One region of the Arthrobacter sp. NPDC058097 genome, then DNA from elsewhere that is predicted to be linked to it. Evidence: predicted binding sites of a transcription regulator. Region 1 holds the regulator's gene; the other holds the start of a gene.
The links. Region 1 encodes Rex, which represses fermentation and respiration genes when NADH is low (regulators of the CRP and FNR family bind a similar motif). Its sites were predicted from a motif close to CTTGTGAANNNNTTCACAAG; they were not measured.

Region 1 (3,368 bases):
AGGAACTTTCGTGGGTTCAGTTATTAAGAAGCGTCGCAAGCGTATGGCCAAGAAGAAGCACCGCAAGTTGCTTCGTAAGACCCGCCACCAGCGCCGCAATAAGAAGTAGAGTCCGCTCTACGCTTCAATGCCCGTTCCCTTTCGAGGGAGCGGGCATTTTTGCGTGTCGCTGGGGAAGTGGCGCGTCAGGCGCGGGGGCCGCGGAAGCGGGTGTAGCCCCGCCACAGGCCGTAAACTGCGCCGCCTGCCGTGGCTGCCTTGAGGCCCAGGGTGGCTGCCCGGCGGCCTGAGCGGAAGTCGTAGACCGGCCAGTTGTGTTCGCGGGCGTGTTTGCGCAGGCGGGCGTCGGGGTTGATTGCCACGGGGTGGCCCACCATCGTCAGCAGCGGGATGTCGTTGTAGGAGTCGCTGTACGCCCAGCAGCGCTTCAGGTCCAGCCCGTGCTGGTCCGCGATGCCCTGGACGGCCACGGCCTTGGCGGCGCCGTGCAGGATGTCCCCGACGAGCCTGCCGGTGTAGAAACCGTCCTGCGTCTCGCCGACCGTGCCGAGGGCGCCGGTGAGTCCCAGCCGCGTGGAAATCACGGTGGCCACCTCGATCGGCGTCGCCGTGACCAGCCAGACCTTCCGGCCGACGCGCAGGTGCTGCTCGGCCAGGGCCTTCGCGCCGGGCCAGATCCGGGAGGCGATCATCTCGTCGTAGACTTCTTCGCCCAGCGCCTTGATGTCCTCCTCCGTGATGCCGGCGGCAAGCCTCAATGCAGAATCCCGGACCGCGTGGACGTCGTTGAGGTTCTCGCCCCGGAGCACGAACTTGAGCTGCTTCCACGCCATGCCAGCCGCCTGGGCAATCGTGAAGGCCCCGCGCTGGTGCATTTTCCTGGCCACGTGGAACAGGCTGGCGCCGCGCATGAGGGTGTTGTCGACGTCGAAGAAGGCTGCCTCGCCGTGCTGCTGCTTCGCAACCGGACGGTGGGCCACAGCGACGTACTTCTCCTCGGGCATGCCACTGAGTCTAGTCAATGCAGTACCCCACGCCTGACGGCCCCCGCGTCGCCCGGCGCCGGGAACGGCGATACGGTTGAAGCATGGCAAACCCCGACGTCGTTCTCCTCACCAAAGCTGACTGTCACCTCTGCGCCGCGGCGCGCGACGCCGTCGGGCGGGTGACGGCCGGGCTGGGACTTCCGTGGTCCGAGCGGCAGTTGGACGCCGACGATGAGCTGCGCGAGCGCTATGCCGAGGAAATCCCGGTGGTGCTGGTGGACGGCATCCAGCGCGACTTCTGGAAGATCGACGAGGCGCGCCTGGAACGTGTCCTGCGCCGTGCCATGGCGGGGGATTAGCCGATTTCGAACAATGGCGATGGCTTTGTTGGCATAACTGATGGGGATCTAGAGTGGACTCACAACGCGACGCAACGGAGCAGATAGTGACTTCGCTCGATTCACCACCACAGGCCCTGCCCGGGCCCACCGGGGCTGCCGGCAAGCAGATCCCGCCCGCGGCCGTGGCCCGGCTGACGATCTACCTGCGCGCCCTGAACTCCCTGCTGGCCGAAGGCACCGAGCGGGTCTCCTCCGAATCACTGGCTGAACTTTCCGGGGTCAGCTCCTCAACCCTCCGCAAGGATCTGTCCCATGTGGGTTCGTACGGCACCCGAGGCGTGGGCTATGAGGTGCAGTACCTGAGCCGCCACATCGCCGCCGCGCTGGGGCTGACGCACGACTGGAAAGTCGCGATTGTCGGCGCCGGCAACCTGGGCAAGGCGCTGGCCCGCTACGGGGGCTTCGAATCCCGGGGCTTTGACGTGGTGGCCATCTTCGACGCCGACCAGATGGTGGTGGGCAACGAGGTGGGCTGGCTGCGGGTCAGCGACGTTGCGGACCTGGAGACGGTGCTGGAGCGGACCGGTACCAACATGGTGGTTCTGGCGCTGCCGGCCGGCGTCGCCCAAAGCGTGTGTGACCGGGTGGTGGGCGCCGGGGTGCGCAGCATCCTTAGCTTTGCTCCGGTGATGCTGCAGGTGCCCGACGGCGTGACGCTGAGGAAGGTGGACATGGCCACCGAGCTGCAGATTCTGGCGTACCACGCGCAACGGGCGCAGACCCCCGGTCAGCCGGAGTAGCTCCGGCGTTCAGGAATCCGCGCCCGTTGGTGGTTGGGGACTTTTTGCTAGCGGCCGTACGGGCCTGGCTGGGAGTACGGGTTGGCGAACGGCTGCGGCTTCTGGAAGTACTGTGCCGCGCCGGGCATGTACAGCATCACGATCGCGGCGATGCCGAGAAGGCCCACCAGGGTGTTCAGCCCCAGCGGGAAGAGGCTGAACACGGAAAGCGCTGCGAAGACTGTGCCCAGGATGCGGGCCCAGTTCTTGCCCTTCCGGACGTTGAAGGCCACCAGCGCGTAGAGGCCGGCGCCGATCAGGGCAAAGACCACCATGGTTCCGATGATGAAGCCCTTGACGTCCTCGAAGGCGATGTCCTGGCCGCTGCCGCGCAGCTGCTCCTCGAACGTGCTCCGCATGGCCGGGTCATCCAGGCTGGGAATCGCGACCAAAAGGTTCAGGATCGACAGCACGCCTGCGGCGATGATCATCCAGAAGGAATAGTTCACGAGCTTCGGAACCCCTGCGCCGGTCGCCGCCTGGGCCTGTTCCGACGGGTACTGCCCGTAGGGGGACTGGCCATACGGGCTCTGGCCGTAGGGCGACTGGCCCGACTGGGATTGACCATACTGCGGCTGCCCATACTGTGGCTGCCCATACTGGGGCGGGTTCTGACCGTACGGGGACTGCCCGTACTGCGGTGCGCCGCCCTGTCCGCCCTGCCCATACTGCGGCGGGTTCTGTCCGTACTGCGGAGCCTGTCCGGCCTGGCCGTACTGGGGTGCGTTCTGGCCGTACTGCGGGGTGCCCTGTTCGCCCTGTCCGTACTGGGGGGCGTTCTGCCCGTATTGGGGCGCATCCTGACCGTAGCGGGGCTGCCCGTTGGCTGGCTGGGAACCGTTGTCCGGCTCGTTGGCGCCGGGGTCATTGGAGTGCGGGACTGGAGGATTGCTCATGAGCGGTCCTTTGCGTAGTGACGTCTGAATCGGCTACCGGTTCAGACGCCTGCCCTCCCCAGCATGGTTCACTTCCCACCGTACCCCTCAGCGGGTGTGCGGTGGATCATTCCGGAGAGGTATTCCAAAGCCGGGCCAACCTGCGGAAACGCTGCCTGCAGGGGAGTGACCGGATAAGGGATCAGCGTTCCTGCCGGACACTGGTCAGGGGCGGCCCCGTGCCGCTGCGAACCAGCTCAGCGAGTTGGGCACCCACATCAGAACGGTGGCCACCAGGCTGACCAGGAAGCCCAGCCAGTTCCCGTC
Region 2 (3,368 bases), on a different contig from region 1:
CCGTCGGAGCGGGCATGCCACCAGGAGTCGCCGCCGTCCACGGCGGCTACCGCAAAGGACGGCCCGCCGTCGTCCATGTGGCGCTGCAGGGCCCGGTCCGCGGCGAGGTCGCGCAACAGAACCTCACTGCTGCCGCCGAGCCCGTGCAGGAAGACCGCCACCGGCAGCAGCTGGTTGGCCTGCTCCGGAAGGGGCACGGCAAGGGACCAGTTCGTGATGACCCCCGGGCGGAAGCTGGAAACAAATCCGCCTGTCCGGGTCGATACAGAAGAAACCGGCGCTGCGGAAGCCGGCACTGTTGAAGGCTGCACGGATCGTGGGGGAGCCGGCGGGACGGCTGCCGTCGCTGGGCCGGCCGTATCGGGCACGGGGCCGGCCGTATCGGGGACGGGGCCGGCCGTCTTTGGGCCAGTCGTCGTCGGGCCGGGAACCGGAGGGGGCGGGGCGGTGCAGGCTGACGTCGCGGCGGCAGTCAGGCCGGCAGCAATTCCCGCCAGCTGCAGCATTCTCCGCCGTGGAAAGGACGGCCGCGGAAAGGACGACTGGTCCATTCCCCGATCCTAGCCCCCGCAACTGCGCGTGTCCGGGGGCGCCGGAAAGCCCGTAAACTGGACTGCGGATGGGTTGACCAGGCGGCCGCGCGCCACGCAAGTGGCTCGAGGAACGTCCGGGCTCCACAGGGCAGGGTGGTGGGTAACGCCCACTCGGGGTAACCCGCAGGCCAGTGCCACAGAAAACAGACCGCCTGCGTCGCGCCGAATTTGAAAGCGGCACGAAGCAGGTAAGGGTGAAACGGCGGTGTAAGAGACCACCAGCTTCCCGGGTGACCGGGAAGGCTAGGTAAACCCCACCCGGAGCAAGGCCAGACAGGACACGTTTGAGGGCTGCCCGCCCGAGTGTCCGGGTAGGCCGCTGGAGGGCGTCGGCAACGGCGCTCGTAGATGGATGGCCGCTACTCCCGCGCCGGCAACGGCGCGGGAGCACAGAACCCGGCGTATCGGTCAACCCATCCTCTCAAGTAAGCCCCTTGCCCCAGTCCGCGCCTGAAGGCAGATGCACATGCAGTCCTCCTCTGACATCGACCCACGACTGGACAGGCTGCTCGCGCCCATCTTCGGACCCGGCCGGCACGATCCGGATGGGACGATCGAGCTCACCGTCATTGTCGACGGGACAATAGTCTCCGGCTCCGTGGTGAGTGAAGAAGCGTGGTCCAGGCGCCAGAACGCCCAGATCAGCACCTCAGGCGAGTTATCGCCAGAAATGCCGCACGTTGCGGAGGAGGACCAGGTCCGGTTCATCCATTTCCTTGAACCCGTTGCGGTCTCGGGCGGAAACCCCATCCGCCTGAACGCGACGAGGGTGGACCTCCGCCACGTATCCGCCTGGAGCATTGGCCGCCTCAACTACGGCGAGCAGTAGCGCGCCCCCGGCCGGGCGACAGGCATCACACCCTGTGTGAGTGATTTCACGGGCAACCGGCCGTTTCCGGTCCCCGGGCCGCCCTAGAATGGATGGTGAACGTAGAAGTTCTGCCGCCGGATCTGCGTTCGCAGCCGGCGGTTTTTCTTTGCACGGTCAACGGCATCCGGGGTGGACCGAAACCCTGCCGGTGCCAGCTTGCCCTGGATAACTTCCAGTGGCCGCCATCCGGTTTACGAGGACGTAGCCGGTTGAACCAAGGAAGGTAGTTCTGTGAGCCAGACGTCAGATTCTTGTCTTGATACGTGGATGGGCCGGGAGGCGCTTGCCGAGGCCATGATCCCGGTTATCGGCCGGCTGTACCGTGAAAACAACGTGGTCACCTCCATCCACGGCCGCAGCCTGATCAACAAGTCCACCATGAACATCCTGAAGGCCCACCGCTTTGCGCGCCGGATGAGCAAGGATGAGCTGCTGCTGGAGGAGACGGCGCCGCTGCTGAACACGCTGGCACAGCTGGACCTGGGAGCCGCTGCCATCGACATCGCCCGCCTGAACCAGAAGTTCAAGTCCGACGGCGGCGACCTGACTTTGGAGGAATTCCTCCGTGCCGAACTGGCCGGGATCGTGGGCAAGCGGGGCGCCGACGAGCGCACCAGCACCGACGTCGTGCTCTACGGCTTCGGCCGCATCGGCCGCCTGCTCGCGCGCCTCCTCATCGAAAAGGCCGGCGGCGGCCACGGCCTGCGCCTGCGCGCCATCGTTGTCCGGCGCGGCTCCGACAACGACCTCACCAAGCGCGCCAGCCTGCTGCGCCGTGACTCCGTGCATGGTTCCTTCGAAGGAACCATCCGGGTAGACACCGAGGCCAACACCATCACCGCCAACGGCGTCCGGATCCAGGTCATCTACTCGGACAACCCCGCCACCATCGACTACACGGCCTACGGGATCAAGGACGCCCTCGTAGTGGACAACACCGGCCGCTGGCGCGACGCCGAGGGCCTCGGCCAGCACCTGCTGAGCACGGGCGTGGCCCGGGTCCTGCTGACCGCACCGGGCAAGGGCGAGCTGAAGAACATCGTCCACGGCATCAACCATGGCGACATCGCCGATTCGGACCAGATCGTGACGGCGGCTTCCTGCACCACCAATGCCATCACCCCGGTCCTGAAGGCCCTTAACGACAAGTACGGCGTGATCCACGGCCACGTGGAAACCGTGCACTCGTTCACCAACGACCAGAACCTGATCGACAACTTCCACAAGGGCGACCGCCGCGGCCGCTCCGCAGCGCTGAACATGGTGATCACCGAAACCGGCGCCGCCAAGGCCGTGGCCAAGGCACTGCCCGAACTGCAGGGCAAGCTCACCGGCAGCTCTATCCGGGTCCCCACCCCGGATGTGTCCCTGGCCGTCCTGAACCTCAACCTGGAACGCGGCACCACCAAGGACGAGGTGAACAACTACCTGCGCGAGATGTCGCTGCACTCGGACCTGCGCAAGCAGATCGACTACATCGACTCACCCGAGGTGGTCTCCACCGACTTCGTGGGCTCCCGCCGCGCAGGCATCGTTGACGGCCTCGCCACGATCGCCAACGACAAGAACCTGGTCGTTTACGTTTGGTACGACAACGAGTTCGGCTACAGCTGCCAGGTGGTCCGCGTGATGGAGGAAATGGCCGGGGTCAACCCGCCGACCTTCCCGGCCAAGGACTCCGAAAAGGATGCCGCCCCGGTCCTGGCCTTGCCGGCCTCGGTCTAACCGGAACCCTTTTCGTCAGCCCCGCCCGCACAATCGTGCCGGCGGGGCTGACATGTTCCCGGGAACTTCCCGGGCAATTCTCTGGAATCGGCCGGAAAACGGGCACAAACTTGTGTCATGGAACAGAACCCGACACTCCAGCATGAGACCACCCTGGAACACGCCCTCGATGTTGCAAA

Region 2: the regulator Rex is predicted to act here: its motif matches at 1,456-1,475, upstream of ACFVTE_RS23935 (glyceraldehyde-3-phosphate dehydrogenase).

Annotation. Positions count from the first base shown of each region.
Region 1 covers NZ_JBHVSZ010000017.1:14,267-17,634, forward strand. Annotated here, with positions in the region: gene ACFVTE_RS22100 (30S ribosomal protein bS22) at 11-109, shown strand; gene ACFVTE_RS22105 (HAD family hydrolase) at 186-1,004, opposite strand; gene ACFVTE_RS22110 (glutaredoxin family protein) at 1,088-1,345, shown strand; gene ACFVTE_RS22115 (redox-sensing transcriptional repressor Rex) at 1,432-2,127, shown strand; gene ACFVTE_RS22120 (hypothetical protein) at 2,175-3,062, opposite strand; gene ACFVTE_RS22125 (hypothetical protein) at 3,267-3,368, opposite strand, start outside.
Region 2 covers NZ_JBHVSZ010000023.1:14,920-18,287, reverse strand. Annotated here, with positions in the region: gene ACFVTE_RS23950 (alpha/beta hydrolase) at 1-296, opposite strand, end outside; RNA gene rnpB (RNase P RNA component class A) at 621-1,013, shown strand; gene ACFVTE_RS23940 (hypothetical protein) at 1,060-1,422, shown strand; gene ACFVTE_RS23935 (glyceraldehyde-3-phosphate dehydrogenase) at 1,696-3,189, shown strand; gene ACFVTE_RS23930 (hypothetical protein) at 3,307-3,368, shown strand, end outside.